2 regions of the Lysobacter sp. A289 genome follow, and region 1 is predicted to be linked to the other one. Evidence: predicted binding sites of a transcription regulator. Region 1 holds the regulator's gene; the other holds the start of a gene.

Region 1 (6,905 bases):
GCGCCTCGACCAGATTGCGGTCCAGCTCGGTCTCCGCGCCAACGACTTCCAACTCGACATTCTTCTGCAGTTGTCGCGCGACATCGCGGGCGAGCTTGGGAAAGCGGGCGAACACGCGGCCGACCGGCTGCATTCGCGCCATCATCACCGCTGACTGCAGGCGCGAGGTCGCGCCGTCCAGCGCGCCGACCGCGCGATCGAGTTCCTCGTCATGCAGTCGCGGACGCAAGGTCTTCAGGCGGTTGCGCGCCAGTACCAGCTCCCCGACCAGGTTGACCATGGTGTCGAGGCGGCGCACGTCGACACGCACCGTCGGCTCGTCCTGGTGTGGCGGGGCGGCAGGCTTGCGCGGCTTTGGCGGGCTGGGCGCCGCCGGTTGAGCCGGTGGTGGCGCGGGCACGGCTTCAGGGATGGCCGCAGGCGGCTCCGGCGTCGCTGTAGGCGACACCACGCCGGGTGTGCCGCCGCTGCCGTGCAGGCTGTCGAGCAATGCCTCGAAGTCGAGCTCATCCAGGTCGCCGCCGCCGGGGGCGGCTGGCGATTTGATGTCGTGGTTTGCCGGAATTCCGGTTATGGCCGCATCGACCCGCAGGCTGTCGATCAATGCTTGGGGTGCGGGCGTCATCGGCTCGCCGGCGGAGACGCAATCGAGCATGTCGACCAGCAGGTCCAGGGCCTGCTGGGAGCCGTCGAAGGCAGCGGCATCCAGCACCGCATCGCCGGTACGTGCCAGGTTCAGTCGATCCTCCACCGCGTGGCAGATCGTCACCATGGCCGGGAAATCCAGGAACCCGGCGCCACCCTTGATGGTGTGGAAACCGCGGAACACCGAGTTCAGGCATTCACGATCGGCGGGCGCGTGCTCCAGTGCGACCATCTGCTCGCCAAGCTGATCGAGGATCTCGCGCGCCTCGACCAGAAAGTCGGCGCAGATGTCGGACGCGGTGTCCATGCCGCTATAGCCCCAGCGACGACAGCAGTGTGTTGGCGTCGTCCTGGCTGACCGGCTCCGGATCCAGGCCGGCGATCGCGGGGCCGTGGCCACGGTTGGAAGCTTGCGGTGCAATGCCGGACTCCTCCTGGCCGACCACCTCACCCAGCCCGACGTGCACGGCGCGTACCAGCGAGACCACGCGCAGGATGATCTGCCCGGTAAGGTCCTGGTAGCCCTGGGCGGCGGTCAGCTCCGACAGTCGCGAGCGGATGCCGAGCATGGCATCGCGTTGCGTATCGTCCAGCGGCGTGGGCAGCTGGCGCAGGAGCGCGCTGCACTCATCGACCAGGTCCAGTGACCGCATGCTGGCGCGTTCGGTCAGGGTGACCACATGCTCCAGCCGAGCGCAGGCGTCGGGCAGCGAGGTCGCGCTGGGTTGCTCGTGGCCATCCTCGCCGAACGCCTGCTCCAGTTCGCGTGCAAGTCGGGACAGCCCCTGCACGAATGGTTGGGTACGCCATTGGATCAACTCATCGACGTTCTCTCGCCAGCCGTCATGGTCGTCGTTTTCCAATGCCCAGAGCGCGGCGTGCAGGCGTTGGGTGATGACCTGCCGGTCGTCGCTGTTCACGCGCCCGCCCCGAGGCGCTCGAATACCTTGCCCAACTTGTCGCCCAACGTCGCGGCGGTAAACGGCTTGATGACGTAGCCGTTCACGCCGGCTTGCGCGGCTTCGATGATCTGCTCGCGCTTGGCTTCGGCGGTGACCATCAGTACCGGCACCTTGGCCAATGCGGGATCCTTGCGGATCGCCTTCAGCAGGTCGATGCCGGGCATGCCGGGCATGTTCCAGTCGGTGATCACCAGGTCGAAGCTCGCCTTGTTCAGCTCTACCAGGGCGGTGGTGCCGTCGTCGGCTTCGGCCGTGTTGGTGAAGCCAAGGTCGTTGAGCAGGTTCTTGACGATGCGACGCATCGTGGAGAAGTCGTCGACGATGAGGATGCGGATGTTCTTGTCCATGGGTCTGGAGGCACTCGGGAAGCGGTTGAAAATGATGATTCGATTGCGGCGATGGTTCAGCCACTCGGGTCCATGGCGGTGTCGCGCCACTCGCCCAGCCGCGCGCGCAGCCGCAGCATTGACTGGCCGTGGATCTGGCACACGCGTGACTCGCTGATCGACAGCACGGCGCCGATCTCGCGCATGTTCAGCTCTTGCTCGTAGTACAACGACAGCACCAGTTGTTCGCGCTCGGGCAACTCGCCAATGGCACCGCCGAGCGACTCCCGGAACTCGCCATAATCGAACGCGCGTGCAGGGTTGGCATCGCCAGGGGCGGCCACGCGCGGTTCGCCGTCGTGCTCGTCGGTGTGCGCGTCAAGGCTGATCAACTGGCCGCGTGAGGATTCCTCCAGCATGCGGTAGTACTCATCCAGGCCGATCTCCAACTCACCGGCAACCTCCTGCGCGGTGGCGGCGCGGCCGGTGGCCTGCTCAATCCGGCGGGTCGCGGCGATCACGTCGCGATAGCGGCGATGTACCGATCGCGGCACCCAGTCGCCACGCCGGATCTCGTCGATCATCGAGCCGCGGATGCGGATCGACGCATACGTCTCGAATGCCGCGCCCTGGTCGTCCTGGAAGTTTCGTGCAGCGTCCAGCAAGCCGAGCATCCCGGCCTGGATCAGGTCGTCGACCTCGACGCTCGACGGCAATCGTGCCGCGAGGTGGTGGGCAATGCGACGGACCAGTTCGCCGTGGCGCTCGACCACTTCGGATGCATCCTGGCGGGGCAGGCTGGCGCGATAGGCAGCGGCGGCATGGCTCATGCGATGGCACTCCTGGCAGGTGTGATCAGGCGCTCCATGTAGAACTCGACATGCCCGCGCGGACCTTGCGGGGATTGCCATTGGCCGGCGCGGCGGGCGATGTCACGGAATGCCATCGCCGAAGGACTGGACGGGAACGCCTGGGTTACCGCTTCCTGGCGCTGGATGGCGCGGCGCAACCATTCGTCGCGGGGAATCGCGCCCAGGTAGTTCAGGGTCACGTCGAGAAACTTCGATGCGACCCGCTCCAGCTTGCCAAACAGCTGGCGGCCCTCGCCGGGGTTGTGCACCTGGTTGGCCAGCACCTGGATGCGACTGACCCCGCGGTCGCGATTGAGCACCTTGATGAGCGCATAGGCATCGGTGACCGAAGCCGGCTCGTCGCACACCACGACGATCACGTCCTGCGCGGCCTGGCAGAAGGTCAGCACGCTGTCGGCAATGCCGGCGGCGTTGTCGATCACCATGGCGTCGATTGGCAGGTCCAGCTGGCTGAAGGCATGCACCAGACCAACATGCTGTTGCGGCAGCAACTCAACCATGTGGCGCTTGCCGGAGGCAGCGGGCACGACCCAAAGGCCACCCGGGCCTTCCAGCAGGGTGTCGCGCAGTTCGCAGCGCTCGGCGAATACATCGGCCAGGGTGAACCGCGGCGACAGGCCGAGCATGACGTCGACATTGGCCAGGCCCAGGTCGGTATCCAGCAACAAGGTGCGCTGGCCGGAGTTCTGCAGCGACATTGCCAGGTTGACCGATACGCTGGTCTTGCCCACGCCGCCCTTGCCGCTGGCCACGGCAATGACCCGGACCGGGGCCGCGCGCGCAGACGTTGTCGGCGTGGCGCCAGCAGGCTGCGCCATCATCGCGGGAACGGGTTGGAGGTCAGGCGATGGCATGGTGATCCTCGGTGACAAAGGGGTTATCGGCCGCACGGCGCAGTTTCTCCAGTTGCAGGACCAGGTTGGACGCATCGGCGGCCTCCAGATCCTCTGGAACGCTTTGGCCGTGGGCGGTGTAGGTCAGGCTCAGGCCGTTGCGGATGGCGACCGACAAGGCCGCGCCAAGGCGTCCGGTCTCATCGGTCTTGGTCAGCACCACGCCTTCGGGACTGGCCATCCGGTAGCGGCGGACCAGTTCACTCATGTCATGGGGGTGCGCGCTGGCGGGCAGTACCAGCAAGCTGCGCAACTGGCGGGTGGCACGCAGCCAGGTGATCTGGCTGAGCAGCGCGCGGTCACGGGCGCCATAACCGGCGGTATCGACCAGCACCAATGGATAGTCCTGCAACTGGGCCAGCGTCTGGGCCAGGGCTTCCGGCCCGTTCGACTCGCATACGGTGATGCCGAGGCGGCGTCCGTGTGCATGCAGTTGTTCGATTGCGCCCACGCGCTCGCTGTCAGTGGTCACCATGGCGACATCGCGCGCACGGTGGCGGGCGGCAAAGCGGGCCGCCAGCTTTGCCACAGTCGTGGTCTTGCCGGCGCCGGTGGGTCCGATCAGTGCGATCACGCCGCCGTCGTCGATGGGCTCGCTGCGGCTGATGGTCAGCATCCGTGCCAGCTCGGCGAGCATCGGTGCGCGCACCTTGTCCGGGTCCAGTGCCGGGTTGATCTTGGCGGCAATGGTCTGCGCCAGGGACTCGTCGCAGCCATACCCCAGCAGCATGTCGTAGGCGGCGCCACGAGCCGGGGAGCCGCGCAGGCGTTCGCTGGTGAACTGGCCCATCTCGCGCTCGATCATCCGTCGCATCGAACCCAGTTCCTCGCGCATGGCGATGATGCCGGGGTCCGGCTCGGCAACCGCGTGTACCGCCGGTGGCGCTACCTTGACGCTGGCCCCGGTCGCATCGGCCGGTGCCGGCAAGGGCGACGACATCGTCGTGGCCAGTGAGGGCAGTTCCTGGACTGGGGCCGGGTCTGGAAGATCGGCGGGAAGCTTGCCGGCCGGGGCCTCGGCGAGGGCATTCATCATCGCCTCGAAGTGGGTCGGTGATCCGGTTGCTGCGTTCAAGGCTGTAGCGGTCGGGGCAGCGTTGGCCTGTGGCCGCGCACCGGCAGGGCGTGACGCATTCGGGTGAAGGGCGGCCGCTGGCGGCGTGTGGCCGGTGAGCTCGGCCAGGGTCGCGTCGGCGTGTTCCTTGTCATGGCTTTCCGCCGGGGAACCACCAATGCGGAACACGGCGCGTGCGCGGCTGGCGAAACTGTCGCGCGGTGGCGACGTCTTCGAGTCGGGGCCCGATGCCGTCGTCACGGCTGCCTTGTCGCTCGCGTCGTCGTGGTTCCGGCCCGCGTGTCCGGGGGTTGCCGGCGGCAGCTCGTCGGGCCTGGTGGCAGCCGGCGTCGGCGACAGTGCCGGCGTCGCGGCACGCAGCGCCTGATGCACCAGTGCCTCGTCGTAATCGGTCGCCGCGACGACCTCGATCCCGTCGGCGGTCGGACGCGTCGACAGGATGACCGACTCCGCCCCCTGTTCCTCGCGCACCATGCGCAATGCGCTGCGCATGTCGGTGGCAATGAAACGCTTGATTCTCATGACGTTGTTCCCTTGTTCCCGTTATTCCAGGCCCTGGTTTGTCAACCAATCGAGCCGACCAACCGCAAACGCTTCTCTTCCGGTACTTCGGTGTAAGCCAGTACCGACAGGGCCGGTACGCTGTGCCGCACCAGCCGCGCGATGGTTGCGCGGATCCCGCCGGGCACCAGCAGGACGGCCGGTTCGCCGCGTCCCTCCTGCTGTGTCACCAGATCGTTGAGGTTCTGGTGCAGCCGCTCGGCAAGTCCTGGTTCCAACGCGGCGCCGGTGCCGTTGACCGACTCTTGCAATACCTGTTCCAGAGCCGGCGCCAAGGTATAGACCGGCAGCTCGGTCTTGAGGCCGTTGAGCTCCTGGACGATGAAGCGCCCCAGTGCGTTGCGGACCGCAGCAGTCAGTGCGGCCGGGTCCTGGGTGTGCGCGCCGTGCTCCAGCAGTGCCTCCACGATCTGGCGCATCTGCCGCAGCGGCACCTTCTCCAGCAACAGCGATTGCAGTACCCGCACCACCACCGACAGCGGCAGCAACTTGGGCGTCAAGTCCTCGACGAGTTTCGGGGTCGCCTTGCCCACGCTGGCCAGCAGCTGCTGTACTTCGTCGTGACCCAGCAGCTCGGAGGCGCGCTCGCGCACCACGTGCGACAGGTGGGTGGCGACTACGGTGGCGGCGTCCACCACCGTGTAGCCCAGCGATTCGGCATGGGCGCGCTGGTCCGGCGGGATCCATACCGCATCCAGCCCGAATGCCGGATCCTTGCCGGGGATGCCTTCCAACGGGCCAAATACCTGGCCCGGGTCGAGTGCCAGGTTGCGGTCCGGGTACAGCTCGCCGGTCGCCATTGGCACTCCATGCACCAGGATCCGGTACTGGCCGGGCGACAGCTCCAGGTTGTCGCGCACGTGCACCGCCGGGATCAGGAAGCCCAGATCCTGGGTCAGCTTGCGCCGGATGCCTTTCAGCCTCGCCAGCAGTTCACCGCCACGGGTCTTGTCGACCAGCGCGATCAGCTTGTATCCCACCTCCAGTCCAAGCGGCTCCACCGGGCGCACTTCGTCCCAGCTCAGCTCGGCCATGGCCTGGTTCTGGCTGCTGCCGGTGGCAGCCTCATCGGTATCCGCGGTCGCGGCGGCGGCGGTCTCGCGCCTGTGCAGTTTCCAGGCCGCATAGCCGACGATGGCCGACAGGGTCAGGAACGGCAGGTTGGGCATTCCTGGAACCACGCCGATCAGGCCCAGCAGCAAGGCGGCGACGAACAGCGCGCGCTTGTGACCGAATACCTGCGCCGATACCGCCGGCCCCATTTCCTGCTCGCGGGTTGCCCGGGTGACCAGCATTGCGACCGCCGTGGACACCAGCAGTGCCGGCAACTGGGCGACCAGACCATCACCGATGGTCAGCAGCGCGTACACCTGGGCCGCGCTGGAGAATGTCATGTCGTGCTGGATCACGCCGATCAGGATGCCGCCGACCAGGTTGATCACCAGGATCAGCAGGCCGGCGATCGCATCACCGCGGACGAACTTGCTGGCGCCGTCCATCGAGCCGTAGAAGTCGGCTTCCTCCGAGACTTCCTGGCGCCGGGCCTTGGCATCTTCGCGCGTCAACAAACC
Region 2 (6,905 bases), 100 kb from region 1:
GGTGCGGCTGGCGTAGCGGTTTCCGCAGTGCTCCAGATAGTCCTCGGCCGCGACCCGCACTTGGCCATTGACCACCTTGGCGGCGCCAAAACGGCCGTCGAACTCATCCGGCGTGCGGTAACTCAGGATCGCCAACTGACGCGCCAGCGCCAGTCCGTGGGTGTCGTCGCATTGCAGCGCACCCAGCGTGACCGCACGTCGCTGCAACGCGCGCCACGCGCTGGCATAGGGGTGGGAACGATGGCAGCCGCTGATCGCCACCAACCGGTGCAGGCGGTCCGGGTACAAGGCAGCGAACTGCAGGCCGACCATGGCACCGTAGGAGCAGCCGATGAAGGCGGCCAGCCGCTCCACGCCCAAGCCATCCAGTAGCGCCGCAACCGCATCGGCCTGGTCGGCCGGGTCGATCGGTGCGTCCAGCGCACCGTCACTGCCGACCCAGTCGAGGGACAAAATGGCGTGATGCCCGGGATTCAGCGCACGGTCTGGCCCGCACTGCGCGTCCCACCAGCCGGCGTCACCGAAGGTCGCACTGGCCGCGACGTGGCGGTCGGCGGAAATGCCGCCGGCCACCAGCACCACCGGCAACCCGGGATCGCCGATCCACTCATAGCGCACCACCAGCGCGCGCCGGCCGGAATGGCGCAAATCAAGCTCGACCTGGATCTCGCCACGTCGGGCATGGCCAGCCGCAGCGGTATCGGTTGAGACGGTCAGGGGCGACGGGGTGTCCGCCAGGGCGGCATCGTCGTCGCAGTCGGAAAGAGACGGGGTGGCAAACGGGGCAAGTTGCAGGCTCATGGCGGCTTCCGGAGTGGCGGGAGCCATCGAGCAGGATGGCCGGCACACCCCGAGGGCGAGCCGGACAACCATCTTTCGGTGACCGGCCAGAGGACCGGGTACCGCAGGAATTGGCACCTTCGCGCCGCTTGCGCTGCGCTGGGTTGCCCCGGCTTCAAAGGGCCTGTCCCTCTGCCGGTCTCGATGGATGCGAAAGAGTCTGCCAGCGTACTTTCAAAGTGTCAATCGCTTTATCCGGATCAAGCGATTGATAAAATTCTCCGGTCACGGAAATCTCGGCGCTGCCGACAAACCACTACACTGCCGCCCCATCGCCACCCGCCCGACGAAGATACCGCCGCATGATCTGTCGCCTGCTTGCCATCGCCTGCATCGCGCTCCTGCTCAGCGCATGCGCCACGGCCTCCCTCCCGGCAACCGGGCTTCACACCGTCGCAGAGCGCTACGTCTCCGAGCCGTATGCGAAAGCCGAGCTGGACTCGCTGGCGACCTGGCGCGCACACGACGGCAAGACCTGGTTGATCGCCAGCGCCAAATCGACCCACGAGCTGATGGTGTTCGATGTCGACAGCGGCACCTTGATGCGCACCATCGGCGGCAAGGGCAAGAACACTGGACAATTCAACCGGCCCAACGGCGTCGCCGTGCATGGCGACCGCCTGTTTGTCGTGGAACGCGATAACCACCGGCTGCAGGTGTTCGACCTGCCCGGGCTGCAGCCCGTCGCAAGTTTCGGCGAGGACGTGCTGCGCAGTCCCTACGGCCTTTGGATCAACGGCACCGCACCGGGCGAACTGGATATCTACGTCACCGACAGTTTCATGTACGGCGAGCATTACGACATCGTGCCGCCGCTGCCCGAGCTCGACCAGCGCGTACGCCGCTTCCGCGCGCAGACCGATGCAATCGGTGAATTGCAGATCAATTACCTCGGGTCGTTTGGTGAGACCCGGGGGCCCGGGGCGCTGCAGGTGGTCGAGTCGATTGCCGGCGACGCCGCCCACGACCGCCTGCTGATTGCCGACGAGCATCACTCCGGCAACCAAAGTCGCCGCATGTCCACCTTGCGCGAGTACACCCTCGACGGCCGCTACACCGGCGTCAGCCTGCCGTCGGGCACGTTTGCTGCCGACGCCGAGGGCATTGCCTTGTGGCCGTGCCGCAATGGCGCCGGTTACTGGGTTGCGGTCGACCAACACGACCCATTGACGAGCTTCCACGTGTTCGAACGCAACAGCCTGCGTCCGGTGGGCAGCTTCCAGGGCCAGGTGACCTCCGGTACCGACGGCATTGCCTTGCACGCCGCCAGCACGCCGGCATTTCCTGATGGCGTGCTGGCCGCCGTGCACGACGACCGGGCGATAGCCGCATTCGACCTTGCGGACATCGCCAGCACCCTCGGCCTTTCCGCGGATTGCACGGGCACCCGATGAAGCGCTCCCGGCGACTGGTACCGGGCTTGGCGATCGCGTTGATGAGCATCGTGCCGCTCGCCCTCGCCGGCACCCTGTACCGCTGGACCGATGCCAACGGTGTCAACCATTACGGCGACCGCCAGCTCCGGGACACCCCTCCCAAAATGCAGAGCGGCAGGATTCCGGCCTTCGTCGAGCCCGCGGCGATCGCCCGGCTGCGGATCGAGGCACGCGGCAGCGAGTACTACGTCTGGGCCGACAACCAGCTGAGCGGTCCGATCGAGGTGATGCTGCATTACCGGCACCACCGCAACACCACCAGCGATCCCGCACTACCGGCGCGAGCGACGGTTCCCACCGGCGGCAGCACCGTAGTGTCGGTACTGCGAGCAACAAATCCGGGCCAGCGGGTGGATTTCGACCTGCGCATGGACAGCCTGCCGGGCAACCCGAGCGCGGCACCTGGCGATACCACCTACCTGCTGCCGGTGGCGCGCGACACCCCGGAAATCGACCAGGGCTATGGCGGAACCTTCAGCCACGACGACCCGGAAAATCGCTATGCGGTCGACTTCGCTGTACCGGTCGGGACACCGGTACTGGCGGCACGTGGCGGCGTGGTGATGCAACTGGAAGAGGGCTTCGAACGCACCAGCCTGGACCGGGATGCCTACGCCGGTCGCGCCAATTTCATCCGGCTGCTGCACGACGACGGCGCGATGAGCCTGTACGCCCACCTGCAGGTCGATGGCGTGCTGGTCCACACCGGCCAACGCGTCACCGCCGGCCAGCAAATCGGCCTGTCGGGAAACACCGGCTTCACCACCGGCCCCCACCTGCACTTCGCCGTGCAGGTGAACCGGGGCATGCGGCTGGTCTCACTGCCATTTCGGATGGAGGGCGTCGAGATTGAACCATCGCGTCCCGCCGCTGCATTGAGCAGCGACGTCTCCGGATGGTGACCGCGATGCCGGCTCAGGCCGCTTCCGCCTGGCCCAACTCTTCGGACATCACCCGCCACTTGGGAAGTTTGTCGAGCATGCCGACCGCGTGCAGGTAGCTTTCGTCCACCGGCGTGTCGCGCACCAGCGCGGCGGCGACATGCACCGCGCCGGTGACCCAGAAACCGGTGGAACGCATGCGGCGTGGCCGGGATTGATGGGCCACGGCCTCCACGATGGGCATCGGCAGCCCCCACAGGCCAAGCAGGTATGCGCCGGCCTCGGCGTAACCCGGACTGGCCGCACTGATGTCCGCATCGCCGTCAGGCTCGGATGCAAGTTCCGGGTCGGTCTCGCCACCAATGCCGGGTAACAGCAGGCCCACCTCGGCAAGCAGCCCGGCGGTGGCCGCCAACTCGGCGCTGGGGCCGGCCAGCAGTTTCCGGGCCAGGCGCGACGTGGCCAGCGCGCGCCATTGCATCGCCTCCCGGTCAACACTGGTGGTCTCCTCGTCGGATCCACCAAAGGCTTCACTTACCAGAACCAGTTGTCCCAGCATGCCCATTCCCAGGCGGGTCACCGCCGAGCGGATATCGGTAATCTCCCGTCCGGCGGAGAAAAATGCGGAGTTGCACAGTCGCAGCACCTTGGCCGCCAGCGCCGGGTCCTGTGAAAGCACGTAGGCGATCTCGGCCATGCTCACATCCGGATCGCCCATCAGCTGCACCAGTTCGATATACATCCGCGGCGCCGGCGGCAACGACTCGACCTGCCCGACACTTCGTTTGAGCTCTTCGTTGTCCAGCAACTCCCGCAGATCGATGAAACCCTCGACCGCATCGATCAGCTCACCGCCGTCCAGTGGTTTGTGCAGTACGCGGTGCGCGCCAGCCAGGGCGTGCATGGCCTCGCCACCCTGCCCACGCTCCAGCAGCAGGATCCGCACCGCATCGGGGTGCTTGGCCCGCAGCTCGGTCAGCACGTGGGAGCCATGCAAGCCCAGGTCCGTGACCAGTACGTCGACCGGCCGGCCCAGGGTAATGACGGCGGCAGCGTCAGCGACGCACTCAACCTGCCAATCCAGTCCGAAATCGGCAAGCACCAACTTCAGCTCATCGGCCTGTCCTGCATCCTCACCGGCAATAACTATGAACACTGATAATTCTCCATAGACGTGGCGAACGAAACGCCCGCCCAACCGGTGTAGCGGCCAGTGTCTTCCAGACTTTAGGCAAGTCCGGAACCCGGTCACATTCGCCAGCCCTATAGTTGCCCCCTTCCCCGCTCTGCTGACGTGCCCGTGCGCGCCGCCGCTCGCACCATCAGATGCTCAATGCCGCCCGACGCTGCTGGCGGAAGACGTTGACCATCAGGGTGATCATCAGCAGCAGTACCGCCACGATAAAGATACTCATGCCGAGGTAGTCACCACGCAGGCCCTGCTCGAAGTTGGCGGGCAACTGGCCGCCGTTGGGAATGAACTCCACCGCTGCCATGCCGGTGTAATGCATGCCGCAGACGGCCAGGCCCATCACCAGCGCACTGCCCACCATCTGCCAGCGGCCGCGCAAGTTGAAGGCCAGCCACAGCGCCGCAATCGACGCGACGATGGCAATGGCTACCGAGAGCGCGACCAGTCCGGTGTTGTACTCCATCGTGGCCGGCATCAGCATCGCCATCATGCCCAGGTAGTGCATCCCCACCACTCCCAGCCCCATGCAGACGCCGCCACTGACCAGCTTGGACCAACCAAAGGCTCCGCTGCCTGCCAAACCAAAGCCGAGCGAACAGGCAACCAGCGCAATCAGCGCCGACAGGACCGTCATTGGAATGTCGTAGGCGACCTCCATGCCGATGTCGCAGGCCAGCATGCCGAGAAAATGCATTGTCCAGATCGCACCGACACCCACGGCCGTGCCCGCAGCCAGCACGGCCCTCCAGCGCTGTCCTGCGCGCGCCCCGGGAATGGCCATGGCCAACTGCAAGGCCGTGAATGAGCCCAGCACGGCAACTACGTACGACAGTGCGACTAGAAAAAAACTGTAATCCTGATGTGCAGCATGCATGCCCAACCCCCTTTGGTCAGCGTCGGAACGACGGAGTACTCGCCGGCAGCGCCGGCTGGATCGCAACGGCGGAAACCGTCAGTGAGATATTTCGAACGTGCAGGCGTCCGCACCCGTGCTGCGGCAAAATGTCTCGCGCACGTAAACCCTTTCCCCCTGCACGGATTCGCTCAGCAATCCTTCCAGGTAGCCGCAGAAGAAGCGGCAGCTGCCCGACTCCACCCCGGGCTTCGCCAGCGGATGATCGGACAACCGCAGTTGTTCGCCCTGCAACTCGACCGGGGCCAATGCACGCAACGCCGGCAATCCGATGCGCTTGACTGCGTCGTGAAGCTGCAATTTCGCACCAAGGGAGAAATCACGCTTGTATACCCAAGCACCAGTGCGACGGCCCGCCAGGTGCAACGAGGCGTGACGCGCGTCCGGCGCCAGCGACCGCTCAAGATTGAGCAGCCAGGGGAAAATTTTGGGGTAGTCCTTTGCGATCTGCGGCAGCGCCGCCTCCACCTTCTGCGAATCTGTCTCTGTCGCCTCCATGGGTGTCGGTGCGGGCGCAGAGGCAGGCGGTGCAGACACGGCCGATGCAGCCAGAGGTGACGCTGCCGACCCCAGCATCGACGAGGCAACGCTGGCCGGAGAACCGTCGTACAGCGCCGCTTCGAAGCTGCGCACCCGCGTATGCGTGGCGAGGGCCTCCTCCAGCACCATCTGTCGCTCCGCCGGGCCACGTATCAGCAAGGTCAGGCAGGCCTCTCCCGCACTGCCCCTGGTCAGTCGTTGACGCTGTACGGTAAAGCCGTTGCTGTGTACTACCCGACCAAGCTCAACCAGCAGCCCTTCCCGATGATCGGATACGACCTGAACTTCCAACTGGATCATGCCCCCTCCCCTGAGTGCAGATACAAGTCCGATAAGTGGTGGTATTCGGAAACTTCCTTTACACCACCACGATTCTCGTTTCAGTAAAACCGATGCCCATGTATTGCGCAAGCACTGCCCTGCACTCGCCGAAAACACTCGCTGGCTGCACGGTATCGCCGTCGCATGACGACGACTTGCCACCACCCCCTATAATTGCGTCCTTCCCCGCTCTGCTGGCGTGCCCGTGCACGCCGTCCCCATGTCCGATGTCTCCCAGCAGGCGCTGCGCCGCCGCACCTTCGCCATCATTTCCCACCCCGATGCCGGCAAGACCACGCTGACCGAGAAGCTGTTGCTGTTCGGCGGCGCGATCCAGATGGCCGGCTCGGTCAAGGGCCGCAAGGCCGCCCGCCATGCCACCTCCGACTGGATGAAGCTGGAGCAGGAACGCGGCATCTCGGTGACCTCCTCGGTGATGCAGTTCCCCTACAACGGACACATCGTCAACCTGCTCGACACCCCGGGCCATGCGGACTTCGGCGAGGACACCTATCGGGTGCTGACCGCGGTCGACTCGGCACTGATGGTGATCGACGTGGCCAAGGGCGTGGAAGAACGCACCATCAAGCTGATGGAGGTCTGCCGGCTGCGCGACACGCCGATCATGACCTTCATCAACAAGCTGGACCGCGATGGCAAGGACCCGATCGACCTGCTCGACGAGGTCGAGAGCGTGCTGGGCATCCAGTGCGCGCCGGTCACCTGGCCGATCGGGATGGGCAAGCGGCTCAAGGGCGTGGTCCATCTGGTGACCGGTGAGG

What was found. Region 1 encodes FliA, which starts transcription of late flagellar genes. Its sites were predicted from a motif close to TAAAGTTTNNCNNNCNNNGGCCGATAA; they were not measured.
Region 2: the regulator FliA is predicted to act here: its motif matches at 4,361-4,387, upstream of ACW5DN_RS00870 (HDOD domain-containing protein).

What each region holds. Positions count from the first base shown of each region.
Region 1 is NZ_JBSVRN010000001.1:82,662-89,566, forward strand. It holds gene ACW5DN_RS00375 (chemotaxis protein CheA) at 1-952, opposite strand, end outside; gene ACW5DN_RS00380 (protein phosphatase CheZ) at 957-1,565, opposite strand; gene cheY (chemotaxis response regulator CheY) at 1,562-1,954, opposite strand; gene ACW5DN_RS00390 (RNA polymerase sigma factor FliA) at 2,011-2,763, opposite strand; gene ACW5DN_RS00395 (MinD/ParA family protein) at 2,760-3,626, opposite strand; gene flhF (flagellar biosynthesis protein FlhF) at 3,646-5,295, opposite strand; gene flhA (flagellar biosynthesis protein FlhA) at 5,337-6,905, opposite strand, start outside.
Region 2 is NZ_JBSVRN010000001.1:183,415-190,319, reverse strand. It holds gene metX (homoserine O-succinyltransferase MetX) at 1-801, opposite strand, end outside; SAM riboswitch class I at 867-991, opposite strand; gene ACW5DN_RS00880 (phytase) at 1,143-2,234, shown strand; gene ACW5DN_RS00875 (peptidoglycan DD-metalloendopeptidase family protein) at 2,231-3,178, shown strand; gene ACW5DN_RS00870 (HDOD domain-containing protein) at 3,192-4,313, opposite strand; gene ACW5DN_RS00865 (MHYT domain-containing protein) at 4,480-5,223, opposite strand; gene ACW5DN_RS00860 (V4R domain-containing protein) at 5,302-6,102, opposite strand; gene ACW5DN_RS00855 (peptide chain release factor 3) at 6,344-6,905, shown strand, end outside.